Regions from separate parts of the Streptomyces sp. NPDC002779 genome, predicted to be linked through region 1. Evidence: riboswitches for the same ligand, from Rfam matches in the RefSeq annotation. Region 1 holds a riboswitch; each other region holds the start of a gene.
The links. Region 1 has a riboswitch for cobalamin ahead of ACFYW5_RS09240 (prenyltransferase/squalene oxidase repeat-containing protein). Riboswitches for the same ligand answer to the same signal wherever they lie in the genome.

Region 1 (3,198 bases):
TGCCTCAGAACTGATACCAGTTCTAGTTATAGTGGGCAATGACCGCGACGCGGAGGGGCAGATGACGAGAACCCACGATCACGGCGGGGGCGTTCGCTCCCTCCAGGTCCCCATCCCGGACAACCCGCTCGGCCACACCCTCGTCTACGTCGTCGACACCGACCGCGGGCCCGTGCTGATCGACACGGGCTGGGACGACCCGGCCTCCTGGGACACCCTCGCCGAGGGCCTGACGGCCTGCGGTACGTCCGTCGGTGAGGTCCACGGCGTGGTCGTCACCCACCACCACCCCGACCACCACGGCCTGTCCGGCGCCGTGCGCGAGGCCTCCGGCGCCTGGATCGCGATGCACGAGGCGGACACGGCGATCGTGCGCCGCGCCCGCTCGGCCGAACCCGAGCGCTGGTTCGCGTACATGGCGGCGAAGCTCACCGCGGCAGGCGCCCCCGAGGAGCATGTGGCCCCGCTGCGCTGCGCCCGCCGCCGTGCCCTGCCCGGCCTCTCCCCCGCCCTCCCGGACCGCGAGATCGTCCCGGGCGAACTCCTCGACCTCCCCGGCCGCCGGCTGCGCGCGATCTGGACCCCGGGCCACACCCCGGGCCACGTCTGCCTGCACCTGGAGGAGGAGCACCCCGAGCAACTCCCCGGCCACGGGCGCCTGTTCTCCGGCGACCACGTCCTGCCGGAGATCACCCCGCACATCGGCCTGTACGAGGACCCCGACGACACCACCGTCACCGACCCCCTCGGCGACTACCTGGACTCCCTGGAACGCGTCGCCCGACTGGCCCCCGCCGAGATCCTCCCGGCCCACCAGCACCCCTTCACCGGCGCGGAGGCCCGCGTGCGGGAGCTGCTCACCCACCACGAGACGCGCCTCACCGGCCTCCTCACCCTCCTCCGGGAACCCCTCACCGCCTGGCAGCTCGCCGAGCGCATGGAATGGAACCGCCCCTGGGAGCAGATCCCCTACGGCTCACGCACCATCGCGGTCTCGGAGGCCGAGTCCCACCTGCGCCGACTGGTGAAGCTGGGCAGGGCGGAGACGGTGACGGGGAGCGAGCCGGTGACGTACCGGGCCGTGTGAGGGTTCCGTAAGAGCCGGATGTACGGGCCGGTAGAGTGGCCGCGTCGTCATCACACCCGTACGGGGGGAAGCCGGTGCAATTCCGGCGCTGACCCGCAACCGTGAGCAGCCGAAGAAGCCTTCAGAAGACGAAGAAGCCGAAGAAGCTGCGAGCCGGACTGCCCCGCACGGGTACGTGAAACGGCTCACGTGCGTCGGCAGCCCGCCGCCGCACGGCACCGTCGAGGTCTGCGGAGCCGAGCCGCCCGGGGTCGTCCCGTGCTGCCCGGCTCCCCCCAGGGAGAGGCACCCGCCGATCATGAACGTCCGCCGCAGCGCCGCGGTCCTGGCCGCCACCGCCGTGATCGGCACGGCCACGCCCGTCATGGCCGCGTCCCCGTCACCGTCGCCGTCCGTGGCGATCCCCTCCGGTCTGTACGGCACCGCCGATCCGACGTACGACGGCGTCTGGCGCCAGTCGCTGGCCCTGATCGCCCAGCACAAGTCGGATGTGCGGCCCGCCGCCAAGGCCGTCGACTGGCTGCTCGGCCAGCAGTGCGCGAACGGCGCCTTCGCCCCCTTCCGCGCCGAGCCCGCCAAGGCCTGCGACGCCAAGGTCATGGTCGACACCAACAGCACGGCCGCCGCGGCCCAGGCCCTTGCCCTGGCCGGTGACGGCGACCACATGGACGTCGCCCTCAAGGCGGTCACCTGGCTCAAGAGCGTGCAGAACAAGGACGGCGGCTGGGGCTACACCCCCGGCGGCCCGAGCGACGCCAACTCCACGTCCGTCGTCATCGGCGCCCTCAACGCCGTGGGCCAGGAACCCGACACCACGGTCAAGGGCGGCAAGTCCCCCTACGACGCCCTGCGCGAGCTGGCGCTGCCCTGCGAGGACGGCGGCGCGTTCGCCTACCAGCCCGACAAGAAGGGCAAGCTCACCGCCAACGCGGACGCGACCGCGGCGGCCGTGCTCGGCCTGAAGGGCATGAGCATGGAGTCGGCGAAGGCGGCCGACGACACCGACCTGCGCTGCGCCGACGCCACCGAGCCCGACCGGGTCGCCGCCAACGGCGCCTCCTACCTCGCCGAGGCGATGAAGAAGGACAGCCACCTGATGTCCGCCCTCGCCGGTGCCGAGGACCAGCCCGACTACGGCAACACGGCCGACGCGGTCGTCGCGCTCGCCGTGACGGCCGGCCCGAAGGCGGCGGAGAAGCCGCTGACCTGGCTGGAGAAGAACTCCGCGGACTGGGCGAAGCAGAACGGCCCCGCCGCCTACGCTCAGCTGATCCTCGCGGCCGAGGCGGCCGGGGCGGACCCGCGTGCCTTCGGCGGCACGGACCTGGTGAAGCAGCTCAACGCCACCGGCCCCGAGCCGAGGACGCAGGCCACCGCGAAGGCCGCCGAGAAGGCGGAGGACGACGAGGACGGCGTCAGCGTCTGGTGGATCATCGGCGTGGGCCTGGTCGCGGGCATCGGCGTCGGCTTCCTGTTCACCGGCCGCAACAAGGGGCAGCAGCTGTGACACGCCGGGCCTGCGCACTGCTGCTGGCCGTGCTCGCCCTGTGGGCCGCGGCCCCCTCGGCGCAGGCCGCCGGGTACCGCTACTGGTCCTTCTGGGACCGCGACGGTTCGTCCTGGACGTACGCCACCCTGGGCCCGTCCACGACGGTCCCCTCGGACGGCGACGTCCAGGGGTTCCGCTTCACCCTGAGCGAGGACTCGTCGGACGCGGCGACCCCGCGCGGCACGGCGTCCTTCGGGGCGATCTGCGCGCGGACACCGGCCCGGGACGGCGAGAAGCGGGTGGCCCTGGTGATCGACTTCGGCACCAAGACGGAGTCCCCCTCGGGAGATACCCCGCCGAAGCTCCGCACGGCCTGCGCGCGGGTCGGCGAGGACGCCACCACGGCGGATGCGCTGGCCTCGGTCGCCAAGCCGCTCCGCTACGACTCCAACGCCCTGCTGTGCGCCATCGCGGGCTACCCGAGCGCGGGTTGCGGCGAGAAGGTGGCGAAGTCGGCGCCCGAGAGCACGGAGCAGACGGACGGCCCGTCCGTGGGCCTGTGGGCGGGCGTAGCGGGCGTGGCGACCCTGGGAGCGGCGGCAATCTGGCAGGCACGCCGACG
Region 2 (3,198 bases), on a different contig from region 1:
ACGCACTGGCCGCCGCCCGGGCCGTCGGCGCGGGCCGGGCCGGCCGGCTGCGCATCGGTTTCGCCGCCTCCCTCGCCCTGACCGTCCTGCCCCGCCTGCTCCGCGACTTCCGGCAGCGGTTCCCCGCCGTGCACCTGGACATCCGCGAGATGACCACCACCCCGCAGATCGCCGCCCTGCACGACGGGAGCCTCGACATCGGCCTGCTGCGGGAGCCCGATGACACCGACCCGGAGCTGGCGTTCCGGACGGTGCTCACCGAACCCTTCGTCGCCGTGCTGCCGTCCGCCCACCCCCTGGCCGCCCAACGCACGGTGCGTCCGGCGCAGTTGGCGGGCTCACCCTTCGTGCTGCTTCCCCGCGAGGCCGGACCGCTTCTGCACGACCGGATCACCGGCCTGTGCACCGCGGCGGGCTTCACCCCTCATGTCGTTCAGCACGCCGTGGAGTGGCAGACCGTGTGCGCGCTCGTCGAGACCGGTCTGGGGGTCTCCCTCGCCCCGGCCGGTATTCGCCGTATGCGGCTGAAGGGCGTCGCTTTCCGCGGGGTCGGGCCCGGCACCGCGCGCACGCGCGTCGCCGTCGCCTGGCGGAAGGGCGACGAGAACCCACTGGTGACCCACCTGCTGGAGACGGTCAGCGGGCCGGTCCGCGAGAGCCCGCACCGCCGGACGCCAGCCTCTTCCAGGTGAATTGCCCGGTCTGGTTGACTTCGAGGCGGGGGTGCGCGGTACCTCCCGATCGGGTTCTTACACGGTGTGGGCCCCGATGCCGAAGGAGAGCAGCCATGCGCGTACGCGTCACTCTCGTCCCCGCCGCCCTGACCGCCGCGGTTCTCGCCGCCGCCGGTGACGCCGCCGCCCACGACGCCCCCGGCGTGCATGTCTCCAACAACGCGCCCGTGGTCACCGTGGTCAACACCGTCGAGATCAACGACCCGCTGGAGGACGTGCTGGAGCACACCCTCAACTTCGGGGACGGCTACAGCTGGGACTGACCCCCCGCCCGCCCGGGAACCGGGCGCCGCCGGTGCGCGCCCCGGCGCGTGTGCGGGCGTGCGCCGTCCTTGCGCCCCTGGGGAGCGCTTGTCAGCCGACCTGATCAGGCACTACTGTCACCACGCCTTGGTGAACGGGAAATCCGGTGTGATGCCGGTGCGGCCCTCGCCACTGTGATCGGGAAGTCCGGCTCCGGCCCTCGCGGGCAGCCACTGGGTCCTCGGACCCGGGAAGGCGGAGTACGGGCGGTGTCACCCGTCAGCCAGGAGACCGGCCAAGGCGCGTCAACCATCCACGAGGTGCTGGAGAGGGTCTGCTGAGCCATGCACATAGCCGAGGGATTTCTGCCTCCGGCGCACGCCGTCGCCTGGGGCGTCGCGTCCGCGCCGTTCGTCGTCCACGGAGTCCGGTCACTCACCCGTGAGGTCAGGGAACACCCGGAGAGCACCCTGCTCCTCGGCGCCTCCGGTGCCTTCACCTTCGTCCTGTCCGCTCTCAAACTGCCCTCCGTGACCGGAAGCTGCTCCCACCCCACCGGCACCGGCCTGGGCGCCATCCTCTTCCGGCCGCCGATCATGGCGGTCCTGGGCACCATCACCCTGCTCTTCCAGGCGCTGCTGCTCGCGCACGGCGGCCTGACCACCCTCGGCGCCAACGTCTTCTCCATGGCGATCGTCGGGCCCTGGGCCGGATACGCCGTCTACAAGCTGCTACGGCGCTACGACGTGCCGCTGATGGGCGCCGTGTTCTGCGGCGCGTTCGTCGCCGACCTGTCCACCTACTGCGTCACCAGCGTTCAGCTGGCGCTCGCGTTCCCCGACCCGAGCAGCGGGTTCCTGGGCGCGCTCGGCAAGTTCGGCTCCATCTTCGCCGTCACGCAGATCCCGCTCGCGGTGAGCGAGGGACTTCTCACCGTGCTCGTGATGCGGCTGCTGGTGCAGTCCAGCAAGGGGGAACTGACCCGGCTCGGCGTGCTCCTGACCGACGGCAAGCGGGCCCGGACCGAGTCGAGCGAGGCGGTGGCCCGATGAGCCGCAACACGAAGATCAACCTGCTGCTCCTGCTGGCCGTGGCGCTGCTCGCGGTGATGCCGCTCGTCCTCGGTCTCGGCGACCACAAAGAGGAGCCCTTCACCGGCGCCGACGCCGAGGCGGAGACGGCCATCACCGAGATCGACCCGGACTACGAACCCTGGTTCTCGCCCCTGTACGAACCTCCCTCCGGGGAGATCGAGTCGGCGCTGTTCGCCCTCCAGGCAGCGCTCGGCGCGGGCGTCCTGTGCTACTACTTCGGCCTGCGGCGCGGCCGCAAGCAGGGTGAACAGCGGGCGCTGGAACGGGATGCCGTGGGCGCGCGGGGTGCCGGGGAGTCCGACCGCGAAGGGGTCTGATCCCCGGTGCTGCCGATCGACGCGGCGGCGCACAGCAGTCGCTGGCGCCGGCGCCATCCCGTGGACAAGGCCGTGCTCGGGCTCGGCCTGACCGTGCTCGCGATCTCCCTGCCGCCGTGGCCGGGCGCCGCCCTGGTCCTTGTGACGTCCCTGATCGTCCTGCTCGGTCCGGCGGGTGTGCCGGGCCGGAAGCTGTGGCGCGCCTACCGGGTGCCGCTGGGTTTCTGTGTGACCGGTGCGGCCACGCTGCTCGTCCAGGTGGGCGGGCCGCAGGGGTTCGTCTCCCTCGCCGACGACGGTGCGCTGCGCGCCGGGGAGTTGCTGCTGCGCACCTCGGCGGCCTCCCTGGGCGTGCTGCTGTTCGCGTTCACCACGCCGATGTCGGATCTGCTGCCCCGGCTGGTGAAGGCCGGGATACCGGCGGCCGTGGTCGACGTGGCGCTGGTGACGTACCGGATGAGTTTCCTGCTGCTGGACTCGATGCGCCGGGTCCGGGAGGCGCAGGCCGCGCGGCTCGGGCACACCACGCGGGCCGCGACCTGGCGGTCCCTGGGCGGGCTCGGGGCCACCGCCTTCGTGCGGGCCTTCGAGCGGGCCGTGCGGCTGCAGTCCGGGCTCGCCGGACGCGGCTACGACGGCACGCTGCGCGTACTGGTGCCCGAGGCCCGCGTCTCCGCCCGTTTCACGGCCGCGAGCTGCGCGCTCCTCGTCGCGCTGGCCGCCCTCACCCTCGTACTGGAAGGCCCCCTGTCATGAGCGAGTTGGTCGCCCTCCAGGGCGCGTCCTACGCCTACGAGGAAGGGCCGGTCG
Region 3 (3,198 bases), on a different contig from region 1:
TCCCCGTCGTCGGTGACCTCCAGGATCTCGGTGCAGAGGTTGGAGGAGTGGACCACATGGCCCGGCAGGGCGGTCTGGTTGGCGGTGCGGTTGGCGGCGTCCTTGAAGGTCATCCAGCCGTTGCCGGTCTGCGCGAGGGTGCGCATCATGCGGCCGTACAGGTCACGGGCGGGGATGGTCCGGCGGGCGAGCCCGCCGGCCTCCGCCTTGCGGTACGCCGCGTCGAACTCCTCGCCCCACAGGTCGACCAGCTCGGGCACGTCGGCGGGGGAGAACAGGCTCCACGGCTCGTCGGCGTTCACCCGGCGCATGAACTCGTCCGGCACCCAGTGCGCGAGGTTGAGGTTGTGCGTACGGCGGGCGTCCTCGCCGGTGTTGTCGCGCAGCTCCAGGAACTCCTCGATGTCGGAGTGCCAGGTCTCCAGGTAGACCGCGGCGGCTCCCTTGCGGCGGCCGCCCTGGTTCACGGCGGCGACGGAGGCGTCGAGGGTCTTCAGGAACGGGACGATGCCGTTGGAGTGCCCGTTGGTACCGCGGATCAGCGAACCCCGGGCGCGGATGCGGGAGTACGACAGCCCGATGCCGCCGGCGTGCTTGGAGAGCCGGGCGACCTGGTGGTAGCGGTCGTAGATGGAGTCCAGCTCGTCCTTGGGGGAGTCGAGGAGGTAGCAGGACGACATCTGGGGGTGCCGGGTGCCGGAGTTGAAGAGCGTGGGGGAGGAGGGGAGGTAGTCGAGACGGCTCATGAGCCGGTAGAGCGCGGCGACTTCGTCCAGCGCGCGGACGGTGTCGTCCTCGGCGAGACCGGCGGCGACGCGGAGCAGGAAGTGCTGGGGGGTCTCGACGACCTTGCGGGTGAGGGGGTGCCGCAGGAGGTACCGGCTGTGCAGGGTGCGCAGTCCGAAGTAACCGAAGCGGTCGTCGGCGCCCGGGTCGACCAGCGCGTCCAGGCGCTCGGCGTGGATCCGTACGAACTCCGCGGTCCGGTCGGCGATGAGTCCCTCCCGGTGGCCGACCGCGACCGACCCGGTGAAGGACGTGACGCCCTGGGAGGCGGCCTCCTCGCGGATGCCGAGGGTGAGCAGCCGGGCGGCCAGCCGGGAGTAGGCGGGGTCCTCGGAGATGAGCCCGGCCGCCGCCTCGGTGGCCAGCTCGCGCAACTCCGCCTCGTCCGCGCGGGCGGACCGGCCGCGCAGCGCGGCGGCGGCGACCCGGCCGGGGTCGGCGTCGGGGAGGTCGGCGGTCAGCTCGGTCAGGGTCCGCAGCAGCGCGGTTCCGGGACCGTCGGTCTCCACCTGGGCGGCTGAAGCTGAAGCCGGGTCGGCTGGCGCGATGGTCACTGGGGGCTCTCCCTCGCTCGGCACGGGGCCTTGCGGAGGGCAGGAGGCAGCTCACGAGCGCACGGGGCGTCGCGTCCACCGGCCCATTCCTCGAGGCCCGGACGTCTGGCACCCGGACCGGACGGCCGGGTGCGCTGTCGGCAGGTCCTCGGACTGACGATCGGGCACGGATGTGCCCAAGTACACCGTTGCGGGACAGTTCCGGATTCGCACCGGATTCCCCTGCGGCGACAGCGAGCACGAGCATACATCTTGTGCCGCCCCGCGATGTCACCCCCAGATGTTGTGTCGCGTCGGCTTCAGAGCGTCAACTCATAGGTGAGGAGAGTGAAGTCGCCGTGCTCCGGGATGGGGTTCCAGTCGCGTTCCGGGGCGCGCCGGAAGCCGAGGCGCTCGTAGATGCGGTGGGCGGTGTGCATCAGGGCCTGGGTGGACAGGACGATGCCCGTGCACCCCGTCGTCGTGCGCGCCCGGTCGACGCAGGCGCGCACGAGGGCTTCTCCCACGCCCCGGCCGCGGGCCGCGTGCGCCACCGCCAGCATGCGGATCTCCGCCTCCCCGGGGCGGGCGAGATCGGCCATGGGGCCGCCGGCCGGCACGAAGGTGACGCCGCCGAGGAGCCGGTCGCACTCCGCGGCCACCAGGACCTCGGCGGCCGCCGCCCGCTTGGCGACAGCGCGGAGTTCACCGAGGTACCAGTCGGCCTCGCCGAAGGTGAGGAGGCCGTCCTGGAGGTAGGCGCGGGCGGTGATCTCGCCCAGTTCGTCGTGTTCGGCGGGTTCCACCGGCCGGATCTGGAAGTCCATGCGGTCAAGTGTGGACGACGACGGGCCGCCGATGTCCTGCATTTCGGCGGCCCGCTGCGGGTGGGGTTCCCGGTCAGGGAATCGGCTTCAGTTCCTTCTGCACGCCCGGATCGCCCGCGTCCGCCGTGTAGTCCTCGGGGCTCGTCTCGTCGATGCCCTCGGGGGCCTTCGCCGCCCTCAGGACGAAGGTAAGGACCACGGTGACGACCAGGTTCAGCACGAACGCCGTCAGGCCGATGTAGCCGATCTCCCCGATGCCGGGGATCTCCTTCGACGAACCGCCGAAGTGCTTCTGCGTCGGCGAGGCGACACCGTACGCCGCCACCGTGCCGTAGAGCATGCCGACCGCCCAGCCGCCGAGCAGCGCCCAGCGGTGGAACCAGCGGGTGAACAGGCCGCCGACCAGGGCCGGGAAGGTCTGCAGGATCCAGATGCCGCCCAGCAGCTGGAAGTTGATGGCGACCGTCTTGTCCATCGTCAGGACGAAGGCCAGCGCGCCCACCTTCACCAGCAGGGACACGATCTTGGAGACCTTGGTCTCCTGCTGCGGGGTGGCGTCCGGCCTGATGAAGTCCTTGTAGATGTTGCGGGTGAAGAGGTTCGCCGCCGCGATGGACATGATGGCCGCCGGCACCAGGGCGCCGATGCCGATCGCCGCGAAGGCCACGCCCGCGAACCAGTCCGGGAACATGTTCTCGAACAGCTGCGGGATCGCCAGCTGGCCGTTGTCCACCTTCACCCCGGCCGCGATCGCCATGAAGCCGAGCAGCGCGAGCAGACCGAGCATCAGCGAGTACAGCGGCAGGATCGTGGTGTTGCGGCGGATCACCTCACGGCTCCCGGAGGAGAGGGTCGCGGTGATCGAGTGCGGGTACATGAACAGCGCCAGCGCCGAGCCCAGCGCCAGGGTGGCGTACGTCCACTGGCCGGCCTCCGGTGGGACGAGACCGCCCACCCCGGTGGTGGTGAACTTCTCGCCCGCGTCGGCGAAGATGTCGTCGAACCCGCCCAGCTTGATCGGGATGTAGATGATCGCCACCGCGATCACCAGA
Region 4 (3,198 bases), on a different contig from region 1:
TCGGGGCGATCCTCTGGAATCTGCTGACCTGGCTGGTCGGTCTGCCCTCCAGCTCCTCGCACGCCCTCATGGGCGGCCTGATCGGCGCGACCATCGCCTCGGCGGGCGTCGGCGCGGTCCACGGCGACGTGCTCGTCACCAAGGTCCTCATCCCGGCGATCGCCGCCCCGCTGGTCGCGGGCCTCGCGGCGATGCTCGCGACGAAGCTGATGTACTCCCTGGGCAAGAAGGCCGACGGCAGCCAGTCCTCCGAGAAGGGCTACCGCGCCGGCCAGATCGCCTCCGCCGGCCTGGTCTCCCTCGCCCACGGCACCAACGACGCGCAGAAGACGATGGGCATCATCACCCTCGCCCTCGTCGCCGGCGGCACCCTGGCGCCCGACTCGGACCCGCCGATGTGGGTCATCCTCTCCGCGGGCGTGGCCATCGCGCTCGGCACCTACCTCGGTGGCTGGCGGATCATCCGCACCATGGGCAAGGGCCTGACCGACCTCCAGCCGCAGCAGGGCTTCGCCGCCCAGACCAGCGCGGCGACGGTCATCCTGGCCTCCTCCCACCTCGGTTTCTCCCTCTCCACCACGCACTCCGTCTCCGGTGCGGTGATGGGCGCGGGCCTCGGCCGCAAGGGCGGCGTCGTCCGCTGGTCCACGGCGACGCGGATGTTCGTCGCGTGGGGCCTGACGCTGCCGGCCGCGGCGCTCGTCGGTGCGCTGGCCGAGTGGGTCACGAACTTCGGCCCCTGGGGCACGGCGGTCGTGGCGGTGTTCCTGGTCGGCTCCAGCGCGGCCATCTGGAAGGTGTCCCGCCGCGAGATCGTCGACCACACCAACGTCAACGAGACCGAGGAGCCCGCGGGTGTCGTGACCACGGCGATGGCGGCCGTCACGCCGCCGCCCGCCGGCCCGGTGACCGAGGAGCTCGCGGCGACGATCCCGGCCCCGGCCGGGGGCCCGACGCCGTCGGCCCGCGTCTGACCCCCGACCGGATACTCAAGGAAGCAGCATCATGAAGATCGACTGGGCGGCTCTCGGCTCCGTCTTCGGCGTCAGCCTCGTGGTCACCGTGGCCCTGGTGGCCCTGTTCACCCTCGGCATCGCGGGTCTGACGCGGCGCGAGCGGGCCGCGGAGCAGGGGGGCTCCGCGGGACTGGCGGTCACCGGCGCGTACGCGTGTTTCGCGGCGTGCGCGGCGGCTGTGGCGTACGGGATCTATCTGATCGTGGTCTGACGCGCCTCGCGCGACGGGCTCGCGCCCTGTTCCGGTGCCCCTTACGGGGTGTTCGGGGCAGGGCGCTTTCGCGTACGCGCGCGGTCGCGCAAGGCACTTGCGGGCAGTCGGCCGGGGGCGGGTGACCCCAGGGGCCAACCCCGCCCGGCCGGACCCGGTGTGGGCCTCAGCACACTCTCCTCTCGCAGGTCAACAGCAAGTTGACGGCTGTTCCGGGCCCGTGGTGGACTGCCGGAGCCATTTACGGCGGCAGGAGAGGAAGCCGGTGCGATTCCGGCGCGGTCCCGCCACTGTCACCGGGGTAGGAAGCCCCGGGAGCCAGGAACTCTCACCGCCGGTCTAGTCGAACCAGGGCGTGGACACCCTGAGTGAGGACATATCGCCATGCGCGGCTGCCGTCTGACACAGGCTCCGAGATGCACGACCCCCGACGCCGGGGTTCCGGCCGACCCGTCGGCCGGCTGAGCCGATGCGGGCCGATCGCGTCTTCGCGTACGGCGCCGCCGCCGGCCTCCTCGGTGACCTGATCCTCGGCGATCCCCGCCGCGGGCATCCGGTCGCCGTGTTCGGGCGGGCCGCGAGCGCCGTGGAACGGCGGCTGTGGCGGGACGACCGGGGCCGGGGCGCGCTGCACACCGCCGTGTGCGCCGGTGGCGCCGTCGCCGTGGGTGCGCTCGCCTCCCGTGCGGTACGCCGCTCCCCCGCCGCTTCCGTCGCGCTGACCGCTGCCGCCACCTGGGCGGTGGTCGGGGGGACTTCGCTCGGGCGGGAGGCCCGGACCGTCGGGCGAGCGCTGCGGGCGGGGGACGTCGAGGCGGCGCGGGCGCGGCTGCCGCATCTGTGCGGGCGGGATCCGCAGGCGCTGGACGCCGACGGGATCGCGCGGGCGGTGGTGGAGTCCGTCGCCGAGAACACCTCCGACGCCGTCGTGGGAGCACTGGTGTGGGGGGCCGTGGGCTCGGTGCCGGGGCTCCTCGGGTTCCGGGCGGTGAACACCCTCGACGCCATGGTCGGCCACAAGTCGCCCCGTTACCGGCGCTACGGCTGGGCCTCCGCCCGCCTCGACGACGTCGCCGGGTGGCCCGGGGCGCGGCTGACCGCCGTACTCGCCGCCGTCGCCGGAGGCGATCCCCGGGGTGCGGTGCGGGCCTGGCGGGCTGACGCGGCGCGGCATCCGAGCCCCAACGCCGGGCCCGTGGAGGCGTCGTTCGCGGGGGCGCTGGGGGTGCGGCTCGGGGGGACCTTGTCGTACGGCGGACGGATCGAGCACCGGCCGGTGCTGAACGGGGAAGGGCGTGCTGTGGAGGTCGGGGACATCGAACGGGCCGTACGGCTGTCCCGGCGGGTGAGCTGGCTGGCGCTGGCGGTCAGCGTCGTCGCGCGCCGCGTCGTGGCGGGGAGGCGGTCATGAACGGCGGAGGTCTCCTGGTCGCCGGTACCACCTCCGACGCCGGCAAGAGTGTCGTCACCGCCGGGATCTGCCGCTGGCTGGTCCGGCAGGGGGTGAAGGTCGCGCCCTTCAAGGCGCAGAACATGTCGCTGAACTCCTTCGTCACCCGCGAGGGCGCCGAGATCGGCCGGGCGCAGGCCATGCAGGCGCAGGCCTGCCGCGTCGAACCGACCGCGCTGATGAACCCGGTGCTGCTCAAGCCGGGCGGCGAGCAGAGCAGTCAGGTCGTGCTCATGGGCAAGCCGGTGGGCGAGTTGAGCGCGCGCGGCTATCACGGCGGGCGGCAGCAGCAGCTCCTCGGGACCGTGCTCGACTGCCTCGCCGAGCTGCGGGGCACGTATGACGCCGTGATCTGCGAGGGGGCCGGTTCGCCGGCCGAGATCAATCTGCGGCGCACCGACATCGTCAACATGGGCGTCGCGCGCCGCGCCGGGCTGCCCGTGCTGGTGGTGGGTGACATCGACCGCGGGGGCGTCTTCGCCTCCTTCTTCGGGACGGTGGCGCTCCTCTCCCGGGAGGAC

Region 2: it holds a riboswitch for cobalamin, as region 1 does, so the genes downstream of both, ACFYW5_RS26260 (energy-coupling factor ABC transporter permease) here and ACFYW5_RS09240 (prenyltransferase/squalene oxidase repeat-containing protein) in region 1, are expected to answer to the same signal.
Region 3: it holds a riboswitch for cobalamin, as region 1 does, so the genes downstream of both, ACFYW5_RS02115 (ribonucleoside-diphosphate reductase subunit alpha) here and ACFYW5_RS09240 (prenyltransferase/squalene oxidase repeat-containing protein) in region 1, are expected to answer to the same signal.
Region 4: it holds a riboswitch for cobalamin, as region 1 does, so the genes downstream of both, ACFYW5_RS22395 (cobalamin biosynthesis protein) here and ACFYW5_RS09240 (prenyltransferase/squalene oxidase repeat-containing protein) in region 1, are expected to answer to the same signal.

Annotation. Positions count from the first base shown of each region.
Region 1 covers NZ_JBIAQC010000002.1:808,255-811,452, reverse strand. The annotation lists gene ACFYW5_RS09245 (MBL fold metallo-hydrolase) at 62-1,087, shown strand; cobalamin riboswitch at 1,112-1,273, shown strand; gene ACFYW5_RS09240 (prenyltransferase/squalene oxidase repeat-containing protein) at 1,386-2,594, shown strand; gene ACFYW5_RS09235 (SCO2322 family protein) at 2,591-3,198, shown strand, end outside.
Region 2 covers NZ_JBIAQC010000010.1:5,878-9,075, reverse strand. The annotation lists gene ACFYW5_RS26270 (LysR family transcriptional regulator) at 1-692, shown strand, start outside; gene ACFYW5_RS26265 (hypothetical protein) at 788-997, shown strand; cobalamin riboswitch at 1,109-1,292, shown strand; gene ACFYW5_RS26260 (energy-coupling factor ABC transporter permease) at 1,322-2,029, shown strand; gene ACFYW5_RS26255 (energy-coupling factor ABC transporter substrate-binding protein) at 2,026-2,388, shown strand; gene cbiQ (cobalt ECF transporter T component CbiQ) at 2,395-3,144, shown strand; gene ACFYW5_RS26245 (energy-coupling factor ABC transporter ATP-binding protein) at 3,141-3,198, shown strand, end outside.
Region 3 covers NZ_JBIAQC010000001.1:465,599-468,796, reverse strand. The annotation lists gene ACFYW5_RS02115 (ribonucleoside-diphosphate reductase subunit alpha) at 1-1,340, opposite strand, end outside; cobalamin riboswitch at 1,462-1,604, opposite strand; gene ACFYW5_RS02110 (GNAT family N-acetyltransferase) at 1,640-2,146, opposite strand; gene mctP (monocarboxylate uptake permease MctP) at 2,220-3,198, opposite strand, start outside.
Region 4 covers NZ_JBIAQC010000007.1:422,831-426,028, reverse strand. The annotation lists gene ACFYW5_RS22405 (anion permease) at 1-974, shown strand, start outside; gene ACFYW5_RS22400 (hypothetical protein) at 1,006-1,227, shown strand; cobalamin riboswitch at 1,434-1,576, shown strand; gene ACFYW5_RS22395 (cobalamin biosynthesis protein) at 1,697-2,638, shown strand; gene ACFYW5_RS22390 (cobyric acid synthase) at 2,635-3,198, shown strand, end outside.